3 regions of the Thauera sedimentorum genome follow, and region 3 is predicted to be linked to each of the others. Evidence: predicted binding sites of a transcription regulator. Region 3 holds the regulator's gene; each other region holds the start of a gene.
The links. Region 3 encodes sigma-54, which starts transcription at its own class of promoters, with help from an activator protein. Its sites were predicted from a motif close to TGGCACGCTTNCTGCTNA; they were not measured.

Region 1 (7,411 bases), on a different contig from region 3:
CGCCGACCTGCGCCAGACCCTGGCCGAGCTGCGCAACAAGCACATGGTGCTGATCGACACCGTCGGCGTCAGCCAGCGCGACCGCATGGTGGCCGAGCAGGCCGCGATGCTGCTGGGCGCCGGCAACGTGCGCCGCCTGCTGCTGCTCAACGCCACCTGCCGTGGCGACACTCTGGACGACGTGGTGCGCGCCTACAAGGGCCCGGACCTGGCCGGCTGCATCCTCACCAAGGTGGACGAAGCCGCTTCCCTGGCCCCGGCCATCGACGTGGCGGTGCGCCGCGAACTCGAACTGTTCTACGTGGCCAACGGCCAGCGCGTGCCGGAAGACCTGCACCTGCCCAACCGCGCCTACCTGCTGCACCGCGCGATGCGCGAGCAGGCCGAAGGCTCGCCGTGGAAGCTGCAGGGCGACGAAGCCGGCCTGATGCTCGCCGCCGGCGGCGCGGGAGCCTGATCATGATCGACGCACGGGAAGACCAGGCCGCCGGGCTGCGCCGTCTGTTCCGGCGTGCGCCGCCCACCGTGGTGGCGATGTACGCCACCGGACGTCATGGCGCGCACAACGCACTGCGTGCCGCCCACTGCATCGCCGGGCGCAGCGAGCGGGTGATCCTGCTCGACGAGGCCCCGGGCGAGGCCAGCCTCGCCGCGCGGCTCGACCTGCCGCAGGGTCCGGACCTGCTGAGCGTGCTCGACGGGCGCTGCACGCCGGCCGAACTGCTGCAACCCGTCCCCGGCCTGCTCGGGCGCATCGCCACCTCGGCCGCGGCGCTCGCGCTGCCGCTGCTCGACGCCGAGCGCCGCGAGGCGCTGCTCGGGGCGATCCGCCAGATCCAGCGCCACACCGGCTTCGTGCTGATCCACGCGGCGGCGCAGGGCGCAGACGACCCTTCGCCCTTCGTCTATGCGGCGCCGCGCCGCCTGGTGGTGGCCGAGGCCAGCGCCACCGGCGCCACCGAAGCCTACCGGGTGATCAAGCAACTCGCCGCCGCCGGAGCGGGCTCCCTGCATGTGGCGGTCGCGCGCGCCAAGAGCCGCGCCGAAGCGGCCGCCTTCTTCGACAGTCTCGACGCGCTGGTGCGCCGCCATGTCGGCGCCGCGCTGGCCTGGCTGGGCGAGGTCGAACGCGACGATCTTGCCGGCGGGCTTGCCCATCCGGTGGCCGAGTCCAGCCCGCGCGAGGCCGAGCACGCCTTCCTTCGCCGCCTGTCGGCCCTGGGGGCGGCCAGCGTGCCGCGCGCCCCGATGCGGAGGTGACGATCATGCTCGCACTCACGTATGCATCTGGTCATCGCGGCCCTGCTGCGGGAAAATGGCGAACCGCGGGCCAGAACGAAGGCCCGCCGCCCAAGACCAGCCGCAGGAAGAAGATTCAGGTCACCTGGATGTACGACGCCGAAGGGAATCTCGACAAGGACCACCTGGTGGAGGCCTACGCCCCGCTGGTCAAGCGCATCGCCTATCACCTGATGGCGAAGCTGCCGGCCAGCGTGGACGTCGACGACCTGATCCAGAACGGCATGATGGGCCTGCTCGACGCCATCAACCGCTACGAGGACGGCCTCGGCGCCCAGTTCGAGACCTATGCGGTGCAGCGGGTACGCGGCGCCATGCTCGACGGCCTGCGCGAGAACGACTGGCTGCCGCGCAGCCTGCGGCGCGACATGCGGCGCATCGAAACCGCCGTGCATACGCTGGAACAGCAGAACGGCCGCCAGCCCACCGAGGCCGAACTGGCCAGCGCGCTCGACCTGCCGCTGGCCGAGTACCAGCGCCTGCTGCAGGACGCGCGCGGCTATCAGCTGGTGCATTTCGAGGATTTCACCGACGGTGACGGCGAGGACTACTTCGAGCGCCACCTCGGCGTGCATGAGACCAATCCCGCCGACCTGCTGGAAGATGCCGACATGCGCGGCAACCTGGTCCTGGCCATCGACGACCTGCCCGAGCGCGAAAAACTCGTGATGGCCCTGTACTATGACGAGGAACTCAACCTGCGGGAGATCGGCGAGGTGCTCGGCGTTACCGAGTCGCGCGTCTGCCAGCTGCACAGCCAGGCGATAGCCCGCCTGCGCTCGCGCGTGCTGGGGCAGCGTGGCGCGGCGCCGGCGGCGCGCCGCGGTCGTCCGCCCAAGAAGCCGGCTGCCGGGGCCTGAGCCCCGCGGGCGGCGGAGACATCGTTCATGGACAGCATCAGCCTGGTCGGCCTTACCCTGGGCCTGGCGGCCATCCTGGTCGGCCAGATGCTCGAAGGCGGCCACATTGCCTCCCTGGTCCAGCCCACCGCGGCGCTCATCGTGCTCGGCGGCACGCTGGGCGCGGTGATGCTGCAGAGCCCCCTGCGGGTGTTCGTCGACGGCATGCGCATGAGCAAGTGGGTGTTCGTGCCGCCGGTGCTGGCACCGGCCGAGCTGATCACCATGGTGGTGAGCTGGAGCCACACCGCACGCAAGGAAGGTCTGCTGGCGCTGGAGAACCAGATTCCCCGCCTGCCCGAGCCCTTCATGCAGAAGGGCCTGCAGCTGCTGGTCGACGGGGTCGAGCCCGATCGCCTGCGTGAGGTCATGGACGTGGAGATCTCCGCCTGGGAGGCGCAGATGAAGCTCGGTTCCAAGATCTGGGAGGCCGCCGGCGGCTATGCGCCCACCATCGGCATCCTGGGCGCGGTGATGGGGCTGATCCACGTCATGGAGAACCTGTCCGATCCGTCCAAGCTCGGCTCGGGCATCGCGGTCGCCTTCGTCGCCACCATCTACGGCGTGGGCTCGGCCAACCTGATCTTCCTGCCGATCGCCAAGAAGCTCCAGGCGCATATCGCCAGCATGGTCTCGCAGCGCGAGATGCTGGTCGACGGCCTGGTGGGGATCGCCAACGGCGACAACCCGCGCATCATCGAAGGGCGCATGCAGGGCTACATCGTCTGAGGCCGCGGCCGGACGAGGAGGGGCGGTTCCCATGGGGCGGCGACGCAAGGCTGAGGAAGAACACGAGAACCACGAGCGCTGGCTCGTCTCGTACGCGGACTTCATCACCCTGCTGTTCGCCTTCTTCGTGGTGATGTACTCGCTCAGCTCGATCAACGAGGGCAAGTACCGCGTACTGTCCGATTCCCTGATGCAGGCCTTCCGCAGCGGGGCCATCCTCGAAGGCGCCCAGCAGGTCACCGAGCCCGCGGTGATCTCCGGTTCGGTGGTGCCGCCGATCGCCCGCAAGACACCCGAGCAGGTCCAGGAAGAGCAGCGCCGCCGCGACATCGCCAAGCGGATGAACAACATGGCCGACGAGATCCGTCGCGTGCTCGGACCGCTGACCCGCGACGGCCAGGTGACGGTGACCGAAGGCGCCCACGGCATCACCGTGGAAATCAACGCCAGCGCGCTGTTCCCGCCCGGCGAGGCCACCCTGGGCAGCGAGGCGGTGTCCGCGCTGCAGGCCGTGGCCGGCGTGCTCGCGGCGGCCACCTTCTCGATCACCATCGAGGGTCATACCGACAACGTGCCGATCAACACCTTCCGCTTCCCGTCCAACTGGGAGCTGTCGGCGGTGCGGGCCTCGTCGGTGGTGCGGCTGTTCGTCGAGTCCGGCGTCAATCCCGAACGGCTCACCGCGGCCGGCTACGCCGACCAGCGTCCGGTGGCGCCCAACAGCACGGAAGACGGCCGCGCGCGCAACCGGCGGGTGACCATCCTGATCGAGTCGATGATCGCCGAACCGCCGCCGGGCACGGCGCCGGGGCGCATCCGCCCGGACGATCCGATCCGCTCGGTGTTGCCCGAAACGCCGCCTGGCGACACCATTTTGGAACCTTGATTTGGGTCAATATTGCGCCGCCGCATCCGTCACATCATTGCAACATTCGAGACAAGGCGGAGCGCGATGATGGCGGAGCTTTTCCAGTGGAGTGACGAGTTCAGCGTGGGTGTCGGCGACATCGACGACCAGCACTTCGAACTCGTCGGCCTGCTCAACCAGTTGCACACGGCGGTGCGTGAGCGGCGCGGCTCGGCGGCGGTGCGCAGCACGCTGGACGAGCTGGTGGACTACACCCGTACCCACTTCGCGGTCGAGGAACGCATGATGCGCGACTCGGCCTACCCGGACTACGCCGAGCACCGCATCTACCATGAGGCGCTCATCGACCAGGTACGTGCGCTGCAGCAGAAGCTCGACTCTGGCGAGGCCTCGATCACCTTCGAACTGCTGCACTTCCTGCGCGTGTGGCTGGTGCGCCACATCTGCGAATCCGACAAGCGCTTCGGCAAGTGGTACCAGGAGCACGGCACCCGCGCCGACTGGATGCCGGCGATGCAGCAGGCGATGAAGCAGCGGCGCTGGTGGCAGTTCTGGCGCTGAGACGCGGAGGAAGACTGCTCGGCAGCCTTGCGCCAGCACGAGATTCCGAGCGTGTCGAAGCGTCGATTTTCTTTACACTTTTACTCAGATGCAGGTATCCATGCATACCTGCATTGCGGTAATTCCAAGCTAAGCCTCTGATCCAGCGGGGAATGCTCTTCCATTACGGTGTCCTGGAACGGATATTGCTGTACATCGCGGAGTGCGGTGTCGCGTCCGATGCGGCCCGCGGACAATTCCCGACTCGCTGGAGCAATCATGCGGACCTTCCTGCACACCGCCGGGCGCCACCTGGCTTCTTCCCTCATCGCCCTCGGCATCGGTTTCGCGGCGCCTGCCGCACACGCGGCGCTGGTGTCGGCGACCAATTCGGTCGGCGGCTCAGCCGATGACTCGTTCATCGATCGCAGCGTCAACATCGTGTCGGGCGGGCTGATCACCGACCTGAACATCACGGTGTCGTGGAGCAAGTGCGGTCAGGGCTTCACCGCCAACTACTTCTGCAACGGCGGCAGCTTTCCCTTCCCTGGGGAGGCCTACATGATGCTGACCGGTCCTACCGGTATCGCCGTCAGCCTGTTCCCGTCGAGCTATTTCAGCGGCCCGGGCAGCAGCATCGACGTGACCAACACCTTCGACGACGAGGCGGCCAGTGCGCTGCCCGGCACCATCCAGTCCGGCAGCTTCCGTCCGGTGGGCAGCCTGTCGGCCTTTGACGGTACCGATGTGTTCGGGTTGTGGACGCTGCGTATCGGCGACACCGTCGGTGCCGATCCCATCCTGTTCCGGTCCTTCACGCTCAATGTCACCACCCAGGAGCAAGGTGTGCCCGAGCCGGGTTCCCTGGCCCTGCTGGGGCTCGGACTTGCGGGGCTGGCCGGCATGCGCCGGCGCAAGGCGATCTGAGCCTTGTCCCTGCGCCGCGAGCATCGCGGCGCGCCAATACGACTACGGCGACCCCGCGGGGTCGCCGTAGTCGTTTCATGCGCGGCGGCGGTTCAGCGACGGAAGCGCTCCTCCGCGATCACGTCGGCCACCTCGCCGGTCGGGCGCTCCTCGCTGCGCGCGCGGGCGAAGATCTCCATCAGGTTGTCGTAGATGCCGGCGACGTGCGCGGTCACCGTGGCCTCGTCGTAACCCACGCGCTCGTAGTACACGTCGATGATGCCGCCGGCGTTGATCACGTAGTCCGGCGCGTAGAGGATGCCGCGGCGCATCAGCTCGGCGCCGTGGCGCGACTCGGCGAGCTGGTTGTTGGCCGCGCCGGCGACGACGCTGGCCTTCAGCTGCGGGATGGTGGTGTCGTTGATGATCGCGCCCATCGCGCACGGGGCGAACACGTCCACGTCCAGGCCGAAGATGGCTTCCGGGGCGACCACGGTGGCGTCGTACTCCTTGGCGGTACGCAGCAGGTTGTCGCGCTGGATGTCGGTGATCCACAGCTGGGCGCCCGCCTCCTTGAGGTGGCCGGCCAGGTGGTGGCCGACGTTGCCCACGCCCTGGATGGCCACCTTCAGGCCGTCCAGCGAATCGCGGCCGAGGCGCTCCTTGACCGCGGCCTTGATGCCGACGAAGGTACCCCAGGCAGTAGCCGGCGAGGGGTCGCCGCTGCGGGTGCTGCCGTCGGCGGCGGGCTTGTCGTGCACGCCCGCCACATGGCTGGTGAATTGCGACATGTACTTCATGTCGGCCACGCTGGTGCCGGAGTCCTCGGCGGCGATGTAGCGCCCGGAGAGGTTCTCCAGCGCGCGGGCGAAGGCGGCCAGCAGTTCCGGGGTCTTCTGGGTGCGCGGGTTGCCGATGATCACCGACTTGCCGCCGCCCAGCTTGAGGTTGGCCATCGCGGACTTGTAGGTCATGCCGCGCGACAGGCGCAGCACGTCGCGCACCGCTTCCTCCTCGGTGGCGTAGGGCCACATGCGGCAGCCGCCCAGCGCGGGGCCGAGGTTGGAATTGTGCACGGCGATGATCGCGCGCAAACCGCTCTTGTCGTCGCTGACGAATACGACTTGTTCGTGGTCGGCGAAATCGCTCAGGGAAAATACGGCCATGGTCTTGTGTCTCCTTCCTTGGTGGGGGTGGTGGCGGTCGGGTGGGGCGTCGCGCTTGTGGCGCGACGTCCTGTCCGGCTGCCGGTAAATCCTTGCTTGCTCCGGGGTGGCGGTGGTGATCGCGGCCAAGGCCGCTCCTACGGTAGGAGCGGGCTTGCCCGCGATGTGGGCGTTCAGCCAGCCAGCACCGCGATGGTCTTGCGGGCTTTCTGCGGCGCGCTGCCGGGCGCGGCTTCCTTGCGCCGGAAGGCGTCCAGCAACTCGGCCTGGCGCTTGCGTGCGGAAGCCAGGTAGCGCTCGCGCACATGGCCGAAGCCGCGGATGCGGTCCGGGATGTTGGCCAGCTCGACCGCCGCTTCCAGATTCGACTGTTCCAGCCCGCCAATGATTTCCTCGACGATGCGCTCGTAGTCGGCGATCAGCTCGCGGTCGAGCTTGCGGTCGTGGCTGCGCGCGAAGGGGTCGAGCAGGCCGCCGCGCAGGCTGCGGAAGCGCGCCAGCATGCGCATGGCCTTGAGCATCCACGGCCCGTAGGTCTTCTTCTTCAGTTCGCCGGTGGTCGCGTCCTTGTCGGCCAGGGTGGGCGGGGCGAGGTGGAAGACCAGCTTGTAGTCGCCTTCGAACTGCTCCTCGATGCGGGCGAGGAAGTCGGTCTGGGTGTACAGGCGTGCCACCTCGAACTCGTCCTTGTAGGCCAGCAGCTTGTGGTAGCCGCGCGCCACCGCCTCGGTGAGCAGGCTCATGCCCGGCGCGACGCCGGTTTCCGCCTTGCGCACGCGTTCGACCAGCGCGGTGTAGCGCTTGGCGTAGGCCGCGTCCTGGTAGTCGGTGAGGTGGGCGGCGCGGCGCGCGATCAGCTCGTCCAGGCTGGCGGAGAGCTTGTGGTGCGCCGGGGTGCCGAGCTGCGGCCGCGCCGCGGCGCGCACCGCCTCCGGGTCGACCGCGGCGCGGCGGCCCCACTGGAAGGCGGCCTTGTTGGCCTCCACCGCGGCGCCGTTGATCTC
Region 2 (7,411 bases), on a different contig from region 3:
CCTCGGGCAGCGCGCCGCGCTGCACCTTCATCTTGTGTGCGGTCTGCCAGGTGCGGGTGATGACCTCGCCCACCCGGCCCATGGCCTGCGAGTCCGAGGACATCATCGAGAAGCCGCCCAGGTCGTGCAGGATGTCCTCGGCGGCGATGGTCTCGCGGCGGATGCGGCTCTCGGCGAAGGCCACGTCCTCGGCAATGGCCGGATCGAGGTGGTGGCACACCATCAGCATGTCGAGGTGCTCGTCGATGGTATTCACCGTGTAGGGCCGAGTCGGGTTGGTGGAAGACGGCAGCACGTTGGGGCGGCCGATCGCCTTGATGATGTCCGGCGCGTGGCCGCCGCCCGCGCCTTCGGTGTGGAAGGTGTGGATGGTGCGGTCCTTGAAGGCGGCGATGGTGGTCTCGACGAAGCCGGATTCGTTGAGCGTGTCGGTGTGGATGGCGACCTGCACGTCGTAGTCCTCGGCCACGGAGAGGCAGTTGTCGATGGCCGCCGGGGTGGTGCCCCAGTCTTCGTGCAGCTTCAGGCCGATGGCGCCGGCCTCGACCTGCTCGCGCAGCGGCTCGGGCAGCGAGGCGTTGCCCTTGCCGAAGAAGCCCAGGTTCATCGGGAAGGCCTCGGCCGCCTCCAGCATGCGGTGGAGGTGCCAGGGCCCCGGCGTGCAGGTGGTGGCCAGCGTGCCGGTGGCGGGCCCGGTGCCGCCGCCCAGCATGGTGGTCACCCCGCTCATCAGCGCCTCCTCGATCTGCTGCGGGCAGATCCAGTGGATGTGGCTGTCGATGCCGCCGGCGGTGAGGATGAGCCCCTCGCCGGCGATGACCTCGGTGCCGGCGCCGATGGCGATGGTGACACCCGGCTGGATGTCCGGGTTGCCGGCCTTGCCGATGGCCTGGATGCGCCCGTCCTTGAGGCCGACATCCGCCTTGACGATGCCCCAGTGGTCGACGATCAGCGCGTTGGTGATCACCGTGTCGGCCACTTCGGCGGACACCTTCTGGCCCTGCCCCATGCCGTCGCGGATCACCTTGCCGCCGCCGAACTTCACCTCGTCGCCATAGACCGTGTAGTCGTGCTCGACCTCGATCCACAGTTCGGTATCGGCCAGACGCACGCGGTCGCCGGTGGTGGGGCCGAACATTTCCGCGTAGGCGCGGCGGGATATCTTCGTGCTCATCAGAGTTTCCCCATCACCTGGGCGTTGAAGCCATACACCACGCGCTCGCCGGCGAGTTCCACCAGTTGCACAGTGCGCGCCTGGCCGGGCTCGAAGCGCACCGCGGTGCCGGCGGCGATGTCCAGCCGGCAGCCGCGGGCGGCGGCGCGGTCGAAGTCGAGCGCGGCATTGGTTTCGGCAAAGTGGTAGTGCGAACCGACCTGCACCGGGCGGTCGCCGGTGTTGGTCACCGTCAGGCTCACGGTGGCGCGGCCGGCGTTGAGTTCGATCTCGCCCTCGCGGGTGAGGATTTCTCCGGGAATCATCGCTGCACGCTCCTTCAGGGGATGGGGTGATGCACGGTGACCAGCTTGGTGCCGTCCGGGAAGGTGGCCTCCACCTGGATCTCGGGGATCATCTCCGGCACGCCGTCCATGACCTGCTCGCGGGTCAGCAAGGTGGCGCCGTAGCTCATCAGCTCGGCCACCGTGCGCCCGTCGCGCGCGCCTTCCAGAATGGCGCAACTGATCAGCGCCACCGCCTCCGGGTAGTTCAGCTTCACGCCGCGCGCGAGGCGGCGCTCGGCCACCAGGCCGGCGGTAAACAGCAGCAGCTTGTCCTTCTCGCGGGGGGTCAGTTCCATGGGTTCTCCTCGTTTCTTAGTTGTGCGTTCCAGACGCGCGCCCTGCCCCGTAGGAGCGGCCTTGGCCGCGATGCGGCGCTCGGCTCAACAAAGGCCGGATCGCGGCCAAGGCCGCTCCTACGGGCGCGTCATGCGCAATCTCGCCTGACACTAGGTACTCCATATCCGCGGCTTCTCGGCCGCGCGGCCGGCGAGCGCCGGGCGCAACACCTGCCACAACGCACGCAGCCAGTGCTGCCCGGCTTCGGCCTGCGGCCCCAGCCAGCGCGCTACCAGCAGCCCGGGCAGCAGGGTCACGCCGCCCTCGCCTGCAGCGGGCGGGATCTCCCGGCAGGCATCGCGCAGCGCCTCGTCCACTTGCGGGCTGGCGGCCAGCAGCGTGCCGACCACCGGCTGGCCGGCGAGCCCGGCGGGGGAATCGAGCAGCGCGCCGCCGCCGTCGATGCGGCCGGCTTCCAGCCACAGCGGACGGCCGTCGCGGCTGATGCGGGTGGACAGCGCCAGCGCGCCGCGGTTGAAGCGCTCGCCGGAACCGGTGCGGCCCAGGCACAGCATCTCGCTGCCGATGAAGCAGGCGTCGCCGGCGAGTTCCACCGCCAGGGTCTGCTCGCCCAGCGCACCGTCATAGACGATGCTCTCCTGCGGCAGCCATTCGCACAGTGCGCCGGCGGCCAGTTCGATGCGCTGGTCGAAGCGTCCCGGCGGCGTATCGCCACCGGCCGAGCGATACCACTTGCCGGCGCCGGGCGTGGTCAGCAGTACGTGGGCGCCCTCGCCCAGCGTGGCGGAGAAGTTCAGATGGTCGCCGCCGACGATGCCGGCTGGCGGATGCACCAGGATGGTGTGGCACACCGCCTCGCCTTCCGGGTAGAGCGGGCGCTGCACCACCAGGGGGCCATGGTGGCGGCGTGCGGCGAGCAGGGTGCGCGCGCCGCGGCGCCGGTACTCGAGCGCGAGCGCGGCATGCCAGCCGGCGCGGGCTGGCGTGACGGCGGGCTGGGCGAGGAGGTCCGGGCGCTCGGTGACGGCGTTCATGCCGGCTATTTAGCAATCGGCGCGCCAGATCGTCTAAATGCTTTCAGATCAGCATCTTGCCCTCAATAACCAGCCACTCCAGATGCAAAACGGCCCGCAACGCAAGCGCCGCGGGCCGTTCATGCACCATTGCAGTGCACACCTTCGGGTCGTGCCCGGTTTCAGCCCATCATATGGGCGGGGAGCCAGGTCACCAGGCCGGGGAACAGGTAGAGCAGCACCACCGCCAGCACCATCAGCAGGAAATACGGCAGCGCGTAACGCGCGATCTCGGTGATCTGCTTGCCGGTGAGCCCCTGCAGCACGAACAGGTTGAAGCCCACAGGCGGGGTGATCTGGGCCATCTCCACCACCACCACCACGAACACGCCGAACCACAGCGGATCGATGCCCGCCGCGTGGATGGTGGGCAGCAGCACCGCCATGGTGAGCACCACGATGGAAATGCCGTCGAGGAAGCAGCCGAGCAGCACGAAGAATACCGCCAGCGCCACCAGCAGCATGCCCTGCGACAGGCCGAGCGAACCTATCCATTCGGCCAGATGGCGCGGCAGGCCGATATAACCCATGGCCAGGGTCAGGAAGGCCGAACCGCCGAGGATGAGCGCGATCATGCAGTACAGCCGGGTGGCGCCCATCAGCGCATCGATGAAGCTCTTGCGGGTGAGCGACTTCTGGCTGGCGGCGATGATCAGGCTGCCGACCACGCCGATCGCCGCCGCCTCGGTGGCGGTGGCGATGCCGGCGTAGATCGAGCCGAGCACGCCGCCAATCAGCAGAATCACCGGGATCAGGTTGCGCGAGGCGCGCAGCTTGCCGACGAAGTTGGTGCGCAGGTCGGCCGGCGGGATGCGCGCATGGTTCAGCAGCGACCAGCCCACCACCCAGCCCATGAACAGCCCGGCGAGCAGGATGCCGGGCAGCACGCCGCCGATGAACAGCTTGGCGATAGATACGTCGGCCGACACGCCGTAGACGATCATGATGATGGACGGCGGGATCAGCAGCCCCAGCGTACCCGCGCCGGCCAGCGTGCCCAGCGCCATCGACTCCGGGTAGCCGCGGCGGGTGAGCTCGGGCAGCGCGATCTTGCCGATGGTCGCGCAGGTGGCCGCCGAGGAGCCGGACACCGCGGCGAACAGCGTACAGCCGATGATGTTGGTGTGCAGCAGGCGGCCCGGCAGGCGCTCCAGCCAGGGCGACAGGCCCTTGAACATGTCCTCGGAGAGCTTGGTGCGGAAGAGGATCTCGCCCATCCACAGGAAGAGCGGCAGCGCGGTCAGCGTCCAGCTGGAGTTCGCCCCCCAGATCGCGACCGCCATGCCGTCGCCCGGCGCACGCGGGGTGAAGCCGAGCGTGCCGAGGATGCCGATGGCCATCAGCGCCAGGCCGATCCACAGCCCGCCGGCCAGCAGCGCCAGCATCAGGCCGATCAGGAGTGCAGCAATGGTCAGTTCCATGTCCGGCTCACTCCATGCGCACGGCTTCGCCGCCGGCCGTGGCCAGGCGTCGCGGCTCGCGCCCCAGGGTGGCGAGCACCAGGTCGTCGACTACTGCGATCAGCAGCACCAGCGCGCCAAAGGCCATCGACAGCTGAGGGATCCACAGCGGCGTCGCATCGACGCCCTGCGAGATCTCCTCGAACTCGTGCGATTGCCAGGCCAGGCGCACCGAGTACCAGGCCAGCATGGCGACCACCGCGGTGGCCGAGGCCAGCGAGAAGCATTCGAGGGCGCGGCGCAGGCGCGGGCCGGCACGCTCGATGACCAGGCTCACGCGAATGTGCTCGCCGTGCTTGAAGGTGTAGGCCAGCGCCAGGAAGCCGCAGGCGGCCATGGCGTAGCCCGCGTAGTCGTCGGTGCCGGGCAGGTAGATGCCCAGCGGCCGGCTGACGATGCCGGCGGACACCATGACGAGCGTGGCGACCATGCCGACCGCGGCCAGTGCGCCGGACAGGCGGTAGAGGGAATCGAGGAACGCTCTCATGGCGGACTCCTGACAGATGAACCAAGAAAAAACGCGTAGGAGCGGGCTTGCCCGCGATAGCGGCGTTCATCGCCGCACCCAAGCGGCGGATCGCGGCCAAGGCCGCTCCTACAGGGGGGCGGTCGCGTTACCGGGCCGCGCGGTAGGCGTCGAGAATCTTCTGCCCGTCGGCGCCGGCGCGTTCCACCCACTCGGCGGTCATCTTCTCGCCCACCTTCAGCAGCTCGGCCTGCAGCGCGTCGGAAGCCGGCAGCACCTTCATGTTGTTGGCCTTGAGCTGGGCAACGTACCAGGCAGTCTTCTCCTCGGAGACCTTCCAGCCGCGTTCTTCGGCGGCGGCGGCAGCCTTGCTCACCGCCTGCTGGGTGGCGGGATCGAGCGCGTCGAAGGCCTTCTTCGACACGAACACCACGTTCTTCGGCAGCCAGGCCTGCACGTCGAAGAAGTAGTCGAGTTGCTCCCAGCTCTTGGAGTCATAGCCGGTGGACGAGGAGGTGATGTTGGCCGACACCACGCCGGTGGACAGCGCCTGGGTCAGGTCGGCGGCCTGCACGGTCACCGGCTGCGCGCCCATCAGTTCGATCATGCGGGCGACGGTCGGGCTGTAGGAGCGGATCTTCACGCCCTTGAGATCGGCCATCGAACTGAGCGCGGTCTTGGAGTAGATGCCCTGCGGCGGCCAGGCCACCGAATACAGCAGCTTCAGGCCGTTCTTCGCCAGGCGGGCTTCCACCGCGGCGCGCGAGGCCTGCCACAGCTTGAGCGAATCGGCATAGCTGGTGGCGAGGAAAGGCACGGTATCGAGCGCGTAGAGCGCGTCCTCGTTGGCCAGGCTGGAGAGCAGCACTTCGCCGATCTGCGCCTGCCCGGCCTGCACCGCGCGCTTGATCTCGTTGGCCTTGAACAGCGAGCCGTTCGGATGGACGGTGATCTTCAGCTTGCCACCGCTGGCCTCGGCGACCTCGTTGGCGAACTGCTGGATGTTCTCCGTGTGGAAGTTGCTGGCCGGGTACGGGGTGGGCATGTCCCAGGTGGTCTGCGCCTGCGCGGCGCCGCCGACGCCGAGCGCAAGCATGGAACAACCGAGGGCCTGCAGGATGCGGTGCTTCAGGTTCATCGTGTGTGTCTCCGGAAAAGGGCTTGTAGGGGTGTTCTCGCACGTGAAACAGAACGACGAAACCGCCTCGACGGATGCGTCGCTGTTGAAAGATTGGGATTTCGTCTATAAATTGTCAAGAATTCGTAAACGTATCGTGAGAAAAAAATGAGCAAGCCGACGCTGACCACCCCCGCCGCGGACAGCAGCCGCATCGTCTCCTCGCAGCATCTGGTGTCGCCCAAGTCGCCGGAACTGTCGGAGCTCGAGTTCGGCCTGATCATCGCGTGGCACGCCTTCGCGCGCTGGATGATGCGCTGCATGACCGCCGCCGGCGTCAAGGACATGACGCCGATCGACGTGCTGGTGCTGCATCACGTCGCGCACCGCGACAGCGAGAAGCGACTGGCCGACATCTGCTTCGTGCTCAACGTGGAGGACACCCATGTGGTGTCCTACTCGCTGCGCAAGCTCGCCGGGCTGGGCCTGGTCTCCAGCGCCAAGCGCGGCAAGGAAGCCTTCTTCGCGGTCACCGACCAGGGGCGCGAGATCTGCCTCGCCTACCGCGACGTGCGCGAGGCCTGCCTGATGCCCGGCTTCACCGGCACGCCCGAGGACAACGCGCAGATCGGCGAACTCGCCCGCCTGCTGCGCACCCTCTCCGGGCGCTACGACCAGGCCGCGCGCGCGGCCTCGACTTCGGTGCTGTAAGCGCCCACGGGGCCGACCATGACCATCCGCATACTCGACGCTGGCGACGCCGCGCTCACCATCGAGTTCGGCGACGCCATCGACCCGCGCCTGCTCGCCGCGGTCAATGCGCTCGACGCCGCCATCGCCGCACGCCAGGCCGCCGGCGGGCTGGCCGGCGTGATCGAGACCATGCCCACCTTCCGCTCGCTGACGGTGTTCTTCGATCCGCTGGCCACCTCGCGCGCCGGGTTGCTCGCCGAACTGCAGCCGCTCTTCGCCGCCGCCGAACACGCTGCGCCGCCGGCCGGGCGGCGCTGGCGCCTGCCGGTGTGCTACGAAGGCGAGGCCGCCCCCGACCTCGCCGACACCGCGCGCGCCATCGGCCGCAGCGCGGACGAGGTCATCGCGCTGCACAGCGGCAGCGAATACCTGGTGTACATGCTCGGCTTCCTGCCCGGCTTCCCCTTCATGGGCGACCTGCCCGAGGCCCTGCGCCTGCCGCGCCGCACCGAGCCGCGGGTGCGCGTGCCGCCGGGCAGCGTGGCCATCGCCACCGGCCTGACCGCGATCTACCCCTGGGAGAGCCCCGGCGGCTGGCATCTGCTGGGCCGCTGCCCGGTGCCGCTGTTCGACGCCACGCGTGCCGCGCCCTCGCTGCTCGCCGCCGGCGACCGGGTGCGCTTCGAGCCGGTGACGATGGCCGAATACGAACGCCTCGCCGCCGCACTGGCTGCCGGCGAGATCGATCCGCAGCGCTGGCTCGTCGCCGCAACCGCAAACGAGACCGGGACATGACCGACACCGC
Region 3 (7,411 bases):
GGCGTTTTCCAGCCCTTCACACAGCCGGCTCAGGCCGGGCAGGCGCAGGCGGGCGAAGTGTTCGGCGAGGCTGTTGACCGCCACGGCGAACTCGATGAACTGCTCGAGCTGGCCGTCGGCAACGTACTGCTCCCAACGGGTGCGCAGGGCGTACAGGCGGTCGTCGAACGGGTGGGGCGGCAGGGCGGTCATCGCGCGACTGTGTTTGCGGCAATCGGCAATTATGTGGCATGACGGCCGCGTACACAATCGTGCAGCGCAGCGAAGCAGCCTGGCCGGCCATCGGGCCGTCCGGGAGCGAGCCGCTCAGTCGGGCAGATCGCATGCCAGGGCGCGGCTTTGCCGGTCGATGAACTCCTGGGTGGAGTCGATGCCGCGCAACTGCAGGATGGTGGAACGCACCGCGGCCTCGAGCAGCACCGCGAGGTTGCGCCCGGCGGCCACCGGCAGGATGACCCGCGGCACCTGCACGCCCAGCACGTCCTGCACCTCCTGGTGCAGGGGCAGGCGCGAAGGGTCGTCCTGGCCGGGCTGGCGGCGTTCCAGGTGGCAGACCAGGCGCAGGCGCATCTTCCGCCGGCAGGCGGTCTCGCCGAAGATGGTGCGGATGTTGAGGATGCCCAGCCCGCGCACCTCGATGAAGTCCTGCAGCAGTTCGGGGCAGCGCCCTTCCAGCACGGTGGGAGCGATGTGCGAGAACTCGACGATGTCGTCGGCCACCAGGCCGTGGCCGCGCGAGATCAGCTCCAGCGCAAGCTCAGACTTGCCGGCCCCCGAGTTGCCGGTGATGAACACGCCCAGGCCGAGCACGTCCATGAACACGCCGTGCAGGGAGACCTTCTCCGCCAGCTGGCGCGACAGGTACTGGCGGAGCTGGTCGACCACGCCGGCCGAGGGCTGCGGCGTGGTGAACAGCGCCACGCCGATGTTCTCGCACAGCCCGTGGAGCAGGCCGGGAATCTCGCAGCCGTCGGCCACCACGATCGCGGGCGGGCGGGCGGCGAGGATCTCGTTGAGGTGATGGGCGATCTTCTCGCGCGACTGGCGGCGCGCCCAGGCGAGCTCCGCGGCCCCCAGGATCTGCAGGCGCTGCGGGTGGATGAGGTTGAGGTGGCCGACCAGGTCGGCGGGCCAGATGCGCTCTTCGGAAACGGCGATCGCGGTGTCCAGCGCGCCGCAGACGTGGGTCAGCGCGAGGCGTTGGCGCAGCGACTCATACAGCCGCGCGACGCTCGTCTGTCGCATGGGGTCCCCAGCTGGCGAACAGGGCATGGATGGTGGCCGGGTCGGGTGCGTTCTGCAGTTCCTCGCGGAAGGCGCGGTCGCTGAACATCTGGGCCAGTTCGGAGAGCAGTTGCAGATGGGTCTCGTTGGCTTGCTCCGGGACCAGCAGGATGAACAGCAGGTTCACCGGGCGGCCGTCGGGGGCGTCGAACTGTACCGGGGTGGCGAGCCGGAAGAAGGCGCCGGCCGCTTCCTGCAGGCCCTTGATGCGGCCGTGAGGAATGGCGATGCCCTGCCCCAGCCCGGTCGAACCGAGGCGTTCGCGGGAGAACAGACTGTCGAACACCACGCTGCGCGCGATGCCCTGATGGTTCTCGAACAGCAGCCCGGCTTGCTCGAACACGCGCTTCTTGCTGCTCGCGTCGAGGTCGATGACCACGTTGGACAGGGGGAGGAGTTGGGCGATCAGGCTCATTGGGTCAAGCCCCGCGCGGCACAGGACCGCAGGGTGCCGCGCGGGCGGGGGCGGTCGGGTGTCGGTTGGCGACGCGGTTCGGAAAACGCGCGAATTATACCCACACCCTAGGCCGAAAGAAGTAGTGAAGGGATCACAGCTCGCTGTTCTGGTGCTTCAGCGCTTCGTGATTGTGCTCCTGGACCTTCTGCTTGTGCTTCTGGACCTGGCGGTCGAGCTTGTCGGTCATCGCGTCGATCGCGGCATACATGTCGCCATCGTGGGCTTCGACGAAGATGTCCTTGCCGCGCGTGTGCAGGGTGACTTCCGCCTTCTGGTCGAGCTTTTCCACCGACAGGATCACTCCGACGCTGGTGACGTTGTCGAAGTGGCGAATGACGCGGTCCAGCTTCGAGCTCACGTAGTCGCGGATGGCCGGGGTGACTTCGACATGATGCCCGGTGATGGTGAGATTCATGATGACTCCTCTTTTTCAGATCAGATCGTCTTGCGCATACTGACCGGCGGGATATTGAGCGATTCGCGGTATTTGGCGATGGTGCGCCGCGCGACGACGATACCCTGCTGGCCCAACAGATCGGCAATCTTGGCGTCGGACAGGGGCTTCTTTCTGTCTTCGGCATCCACCAGCTGGCGAATCAGCGCGCGAATCGCAGTGGAGGATGCCGCCCCACCGGTATCGGTGGCGACGTGACTGCCGAAAAAATACTTGAGCTCGAACACCCCCCTGGGCGTGGCCATGAATTTCTGGGTGGTGACCCGCGACACGGTGGATTCGTGCAGTTCCAACTGGTCCGCGATCTCGCGCAGCGTGAGCGGGCGCATCGCCACCTCCCCATGATCGAAGAACTGTCGCTGCTGGTCAACGATGGCCTGGGAGACGCGCAGGATGGTGTCGAAGCGCTGCTGCACGTTCTTGATCAGCCAGCGCGCCTCCTGCAGCTGCCCGGTCAGGCCGCCGCCGTTGCCGCGGTTCTGCTGCAGGATCTGCGCGTACAGCGCGTTGATGCGCAGCTTGGGCATGGCCTCGGGGTTGAGGCTCACGGTCCAGTGGCCGCGCAGCTTGCGCACCACCACGTCGGGGATCACGTAGCGGGTTTCCTGCGCGGCGTAGCGCGAGCCCGGGTGCGGGTCCAGACTGCAGATCAGCGCATGGGCCGCGCGCAGCGCGTCGTCGTCGCAGGACAGCAGGCGCTTGAGCTTGACGAAATTGCGCTCGGCGAGCAGTTCCAGGTGGTGGTCGACGATGCGCAGCGCCAGGTCGCGCGTGGTGTCCGCGGGCGTGGCGCGCAGCTGCAGGCTCAGGCATTCCTGCGGGGTGCGCGCGCCGATGCCGGCAGGCTCCAGGTTCTGCACATGGCGCAGCGCGATGCTCAGGTCGTCCAGATCGAGGTCGAGCTCCTCCGGCAGCAGCGGCAGCAGTTCTTCCAGCGACTGGTGCAGATAGCCGTCGTCGTCGAGCGCCTCGATGATGAAGCGCACCAGGGCGCGGTCGCGGTCGGTCAGCGGGGAGAGCGCGACCTGCTGGTCGAGGTGGTCGCGCAGCGAGGTTTCGGCGGCCTGGAACTCCTGGAAATCGACGTCGTCGTCATCGTCGCGGCGGGTGCTGCCGCTGCCCGCGGCGCTCAGCCATTCACCGGCCTCGTCATAGCTCGCGGCATCGTGCTCGGGCGCCTCCTCGCGCCCGCCTTCGCCGCCCTCGGCCGCAGCCGGCGCTTCGGCGGTGCTGCTGGCCGGCGCGCTGCCGATCGGCTGCGCGGCGCCGAACTCGCTGCCGTCGCCGTCCTCGCGCTCGAGCATGGGGTTCTCCAGCAGGAAGCGCTCGATCTCCTGGTTCAGCTCGATGGTGGACAGCTGCAGCAGCTTGATCGACTGCTGCAGTTGCGGGGTGAGCGTGAGGTGCTGCGAGAGCTTGAGCTGGAGGGTCGGTTTCATGCTGGTGTCGCTGGCGCTCAGAGGCGGAAGTGTTCGCCGAGATAGACCTGGCGCACGCGCTCGTCGCGCACGATCTGGTCGGGCTGGCCGCTGGCGAGCACCCGGCCTTCGCTGATGATGTAGGCGCGGTCGCAGATGCCCAGCGTCTCGCGCACGTTGTGATCGGTGATCAGCACGCCGATGCCGCGCTGCTTGAGGAAGCGGATGATCTTCTGGATGTCGAGCACCGCAATCGGGTCCACGCCGGCGAAGGGCTCGTCGAGCAGGATCAGCCGCGGGTCGGTGGCCAGTGCGCGGGCGATCTCGCAGCGCCGGCGTTCGCCGCCGGAAAGCGACACCGCCATGCTGTCGCGCAGGTGGGCAATGTTCAGTTCGTCGAGCAGGGTTTCCAGGCGCTGGTCGATGGCGTCGCGGTCGAGCTTCTGCAGTTCCAGCACCGCGCGGATGTTCTCCTCCACGGTGAGCTTGCGGAACACGCTCATCTCCTGCGGCAGGTAGGACAAGCCGCGGCGCGCTCGCTCGTGGATCGGCAGGTGGGTCAGGCGGGCGTCGTCGAGGGTGATCTCGCCGCCATCGGCGCGTACCAGGCCGACGATCATGTAGAAACAGGTGGTCTTGCCCGCGCCGTTGGGCCCCAGCAGGCCGACGACCTCGCCGCCGTCGACCGTGAAGCCGACGTCGTGCACGACGGTGCGTGCCTTGTAGCGTTTCTGCAGTCCTTCAACCTTCAGCAGACTCATCCGGGGTCTCTTTCAACAGCTTGCGGATTACCGCGGCGGCAAAGCCGCGACCTTGCAGGAAGCGCGCCTGGCGCGCCCATTCGCGCGCATCGGCCGGCGCCTGGCCGAACTTCGCCCGCCACACGCGACGCGCGCGGTCGAGCTCCTCGTCCCCAGCCTCGCCCTCCAGCGCCGCCTCGATCAACTCGGCGGCCACGCCGCGGCTGGCCAGATCGTGGCGCAGCCGCGCGGCGCCGAAACGCCCTGCCTTGCTGCGCACCCAGGCCGCGGCGAAGCGTGCATCGGAGAGCAGTTCCAGCTCCGTCAGGCGGTCGAGCACCGCGTCGATCTCCGGCGCGCTGCCGTGGCCGGCGAGCTTGCGTGCCAGCTCGGCGCGCGAGTACTCGCGCTGGGCCAGGTAGCGCAGTGCGCGCTCGCGCAGGCCCGCTTCCGCCATGATCGCAGATCAGGCCGCGGCAGCAGCCGGTTCGCCACCCAGCGCGGGCAGCTCCTTCAGGCCCAGGGCGACGCGCACCTTGTTCTCGATCTCGCGCGCCAGCGCCGGGTTGGCGCGCAGGAACTCGCGCACATTGTCCTTGCCCTGGCCGATCTTGTCGCCGTTGTAGGCGTACCAGGCGCCCGACTTGTCGACGATCTTGTTGTCCACGCCGAGGTCGATGATCTCGCCCTCGCGGGAGACGCCCTCGCCGTAGAGGATGTCGAAGCGCGCTTCCTTGAACGGCGGGGCGACCTTGTTCTTGACCACCTTGACCTTGGTCTCGGAGCCGACCACCTCTTCGCCGCGCTTGATGGTGCCGGTGCGGCGGATGTCCATGCGCACGCTGGAGTAGAACTTCAGCGCGTTGCCGCCGGTGGTGGTCTCGGGGTTGCCGAACATCACGCCGATCTTCATGCGGATCTGGTTGATGAAGATCACCAGGGTGTTGGTGCGCTTGATGTTGGCGGTGAGCTTGCGCAGCGCCTGCGACATCAGGCGGGCCTGCAGGCCGGGCAGCTGGTCGCCCATCTCGCCTTCGATTTCGGCCTTGGGGGTGAGCGCGGCGACCGAGTCGATGACCACGATGTCCACCCCGCCGGAGCGCACCAGCATGTCGGCGATCTCCAGCGCCTGCTCGCCGGTGTCCGGCTGGCTGATCAGCAGGTCGGAGATGTTCACCCCGAGCTTCTCGGCGTAACCGACGTCGAGCGCGTGCTCGGCGTCGATGAAGGCCGCGGTGCCGCCGAGCTTCTGCATCTCGGCGATGACCTGCAGGGTCAGCGTGGTCTTGCCGGACGATTCCGGGCCGTAGATCTCGACCACCCGGCCGCGCGGCAGGCCGCCCAGGCCCAGTGCGATGTCGAGGCCCAGCGAGCCGGTCGAGACGGTCTGGATGTCGCGCTCGATGCTGCCGTCGCCCATGCGCATGATCGAACCCTTGCCGAACTGTTTCTCGATCTGCGAGAGCGCGGCGGCAAGCGCCTTGGCCTTGTTGTCGTCCATGAGAGATATTCCTGAGTGATTGGCGGATTATGGCACAGAGTTTGCTGGAATGTGCCCGGGCAGATGGGGGCGGGACGTGCCAGTCCGCAGTCTATTGACTGTATGGATTTACATCAAGCAATCGGCGGGCCTTCGCCGCCCGCCAGCGCGATGAGCCGGCCCAGGGCGTGCGCCACCGTTTGCCGCCGGACGGCCTCGCGGTCGCCGGTAAACAGCAGGGTTTCGACGTGCGGTGGATGGCCGCAGGCGCCCCAGCCGACGCAGACGGTGCCGACCGGCTTGGCGGCGCTGCCGCCGGACGGGCCGGCGACGCCGGATACCGCCACCGCCACGTCGGCGCGGCTGTGCGCCAGCGCCCCGGCCACCATCTCGCGCACCGTGGCTTCGCTCACCGCGCCGTGTACTGCCAGGGTGGCGGGCGACACTTCCAGCATCTCGCACTTGGCGTCGTTGGAGTAGGTGACGAAGCCGCGGTCGAACCACTCGGAACTGCCCGCGGTGGCGGTGACCGCCTCGGCGATCCAGCCGCCGGTGCAGGATTCGGCGCTGGCGAGCTTCCAGCGGCGCGCCAGCAGCGCCTCGCCCAACCGGCGCGACAGCGCGGCGAGTTCAGCGTCCATCGGCGGCGTCCATCAGCCGAACAGCGAGACCAGCACGGCCAGCACCAGCAAGGTGTAGCCGGCGGCGATGAGGTCGTCGAACATCACCCCGAAGCCGCCCTTGAGGCGCTGGTCGGCCAGCCGGATGGGCGGCGGCTTTACGATGTCGAAGAAGCGGAAGATGGCCACCGCGGCCGCCTGCCACAGCAGCGACACCGGGGTGAACAGCAGCACCAGCCAGATCGCCACCATCTCGTCCCACACGATGGCGCCGTGGTCCGGCACGCCCAGCGCGCGTCCGGTGCGGTCGGCGGCGATCACGCCGGCGACGAAAAGGCTGACCAGGAAGGCGAGGAACACGCCTTCGGAGACCGGCGTGCGCAGCAGTGGGAAGAGCAGCCAGCCGACCAAGGTGCCGACCGTGCCCGGCGCCTTGGGCGACAGGCCGGCACCGAAGCCGAGAGAGATGAAGTGCGCCGGATGGCTGAACAGGAAGCGGGCGTCGGGTCGCATCTCAAGCGAAGTGGTCATAGCCGGTCATCTGGGGCGGCTGCAGGCTGCCGTCGGCGGCGCGCAACAGCATCTCGCCCGGTCTATCGTTGAGTTGACCGATGCAGTGTAACGGCAGATCGAGGCGGTCGGCGAGTGCGGCGATGTCCGCGTGGCGGGCGGCCGTGGCGGTGAACAGCAGCTCGTAGTCGTCCCCCCCCGACAGCAGCGCCCGCAGGGCGGCGTCATGCGGCGCACCACAGTCCAGCAGATTTTCCAGCGGCAGTGCGGCAGTCTCGATCTGTGCGCCGCAGCGAGAGCCTTCGAGGATGTGCCCGAGGTCGCCGATCAGTCCGTCGGACACGTCGAGCATTGCGCTGGCCAGGCCGCGCAGCGCCAGGCCGAGGGCGACGCGCGGCTGCGGCCGGTGCAGGGCGGCCAGGCAGCGTGCGCGGCCTTCGCCACTGAG

Region 1: the regulator sigma-54 is predicted to act here: its motif matches at 4,531-4,548, upstream of IAI53_RS18685 (PEP-CTERM sorting domain-containing protein).
Region 2: the regulator sigma-54 is predicted to act here: its motif matches at 2,841-2,858, upstream of IAI53_RS04575 (urease accessory protein UreD).

Annotation. Positions count from the first base shown of each region.
Region 1 is NZ_JACTAH010000003.1:75,637-83,047, reverse strand. Features, by position in the region: gene flhF (flagellar biosynthesis GTPase FlhF) at 1-457, shown strand, start outside; gene IAI53_RS17695 (MinD/ParA family ATP-binding protein) at 460-1,260, shown strand; gene IAI53_RS17690 (RNA polymerase sigma factor FliA) at 1,389-2,159, shown strand; gene IAI53_RS17685 (flagellar motor protein) at 2,187-2,927, shown strand; gene motD (flagellar motor protein MotD) at 2,959-3,813, shown strand; gene IAI53_RS17675 (bacteriohemerythrin) at 3,880-4,356, shown strand; gene IAI53_RS18685 (PEP-CTERM sorting domain-containing protein) at 4,615-5,262, shown strand; gene IAI53_RS17665 (Glu/Leu/Phe/Val dehydrogenase dimerization domain-containing protein) at 5,355-6,407, opposite strand; gene IAI53_RS17660 (indolepyruvate ferredoxin oxidoreductase family protein) at 6,581-7,411, opposite strand, start outside.
Region 2 is NZ_JACTAH010000001.1:1,016,330-1,023,740, reverse strand. Features, by position in the region: gene ureC (urease subunit alpha) at 1-1,174, opposite strand, end outside; gene IAI53_RS04585 (urease subunit beta) at 1,174-1,479, opposite strand; gene ureA (urease subunit gamma) at 1,494-1,796, opposite strand; gene IAI53_RS04575 (urease accessory protein UreD) at 1,947-2,831, opposite strand; gene IAI53_RS04570 (TRAP transporter large permease) at 2,993-4,291, opposite strand; gene IAI53_RS04565 (TRAP transporter small permease) at 4,299-4,817, opposite strand; gene IAI53_RS04560 (TRAP transporter substrate-binding protein) at 4,945-5,934, opposite strand; gene IAI53_RS04555 (winged helix DNA-binding protein) at 6,082-6,624, shown strand; gene pxpB (5-oxoprolinase subunit PxpB) at 6,643-7,401, shown strand; gene IAI53_RS04545 (5-oxoprolinase subunit C family protein) at 7,398-7,411, shown strand, end outside.
Region 3 is NZ_JACTAH010000002.1:808,846-816,256, forward strand. Features, by position in the region: gene IAI53_RS13515 (diguanylate cyclase) at 1-192, opposite strand, end outside; gene hprK (HPr(Ser) kinase/phosphatase) at 307-1,245, opposite strand; gene ptsN (PTS IIA-like nitrogen regulatory protein PtsN) at 1,214-1,699, opposite strand; gene hpf (ribosome hibernation-promoting factor, HPF/YfiA family) at 1,833-2,156, opposite strand; gene IAI53_RS13535 (RNA polymerase factor sigma-54) at 2,177-3,634, opposite strand; gene lptB (LPS export ABC transporter ATP-binding protein) at 3,652-4,374, opposite strand; gene recX (recombination regulator RecX) at 4,355-4,810, opposite strand; gene recA (recombinase RecA) at 4,820-5,854, opposite strand; gene IAI53_RS13555 (CinA family protein) at 5,968-6,474, opposite strand; gene IAI53_RS13560 (phosphatidylglycerophosphatase A family protein) at 6,487-6,966, opposite strand; gene thiL (thiamine-phosphate kinase) at 6,968-7,411, opposite strand, start outside.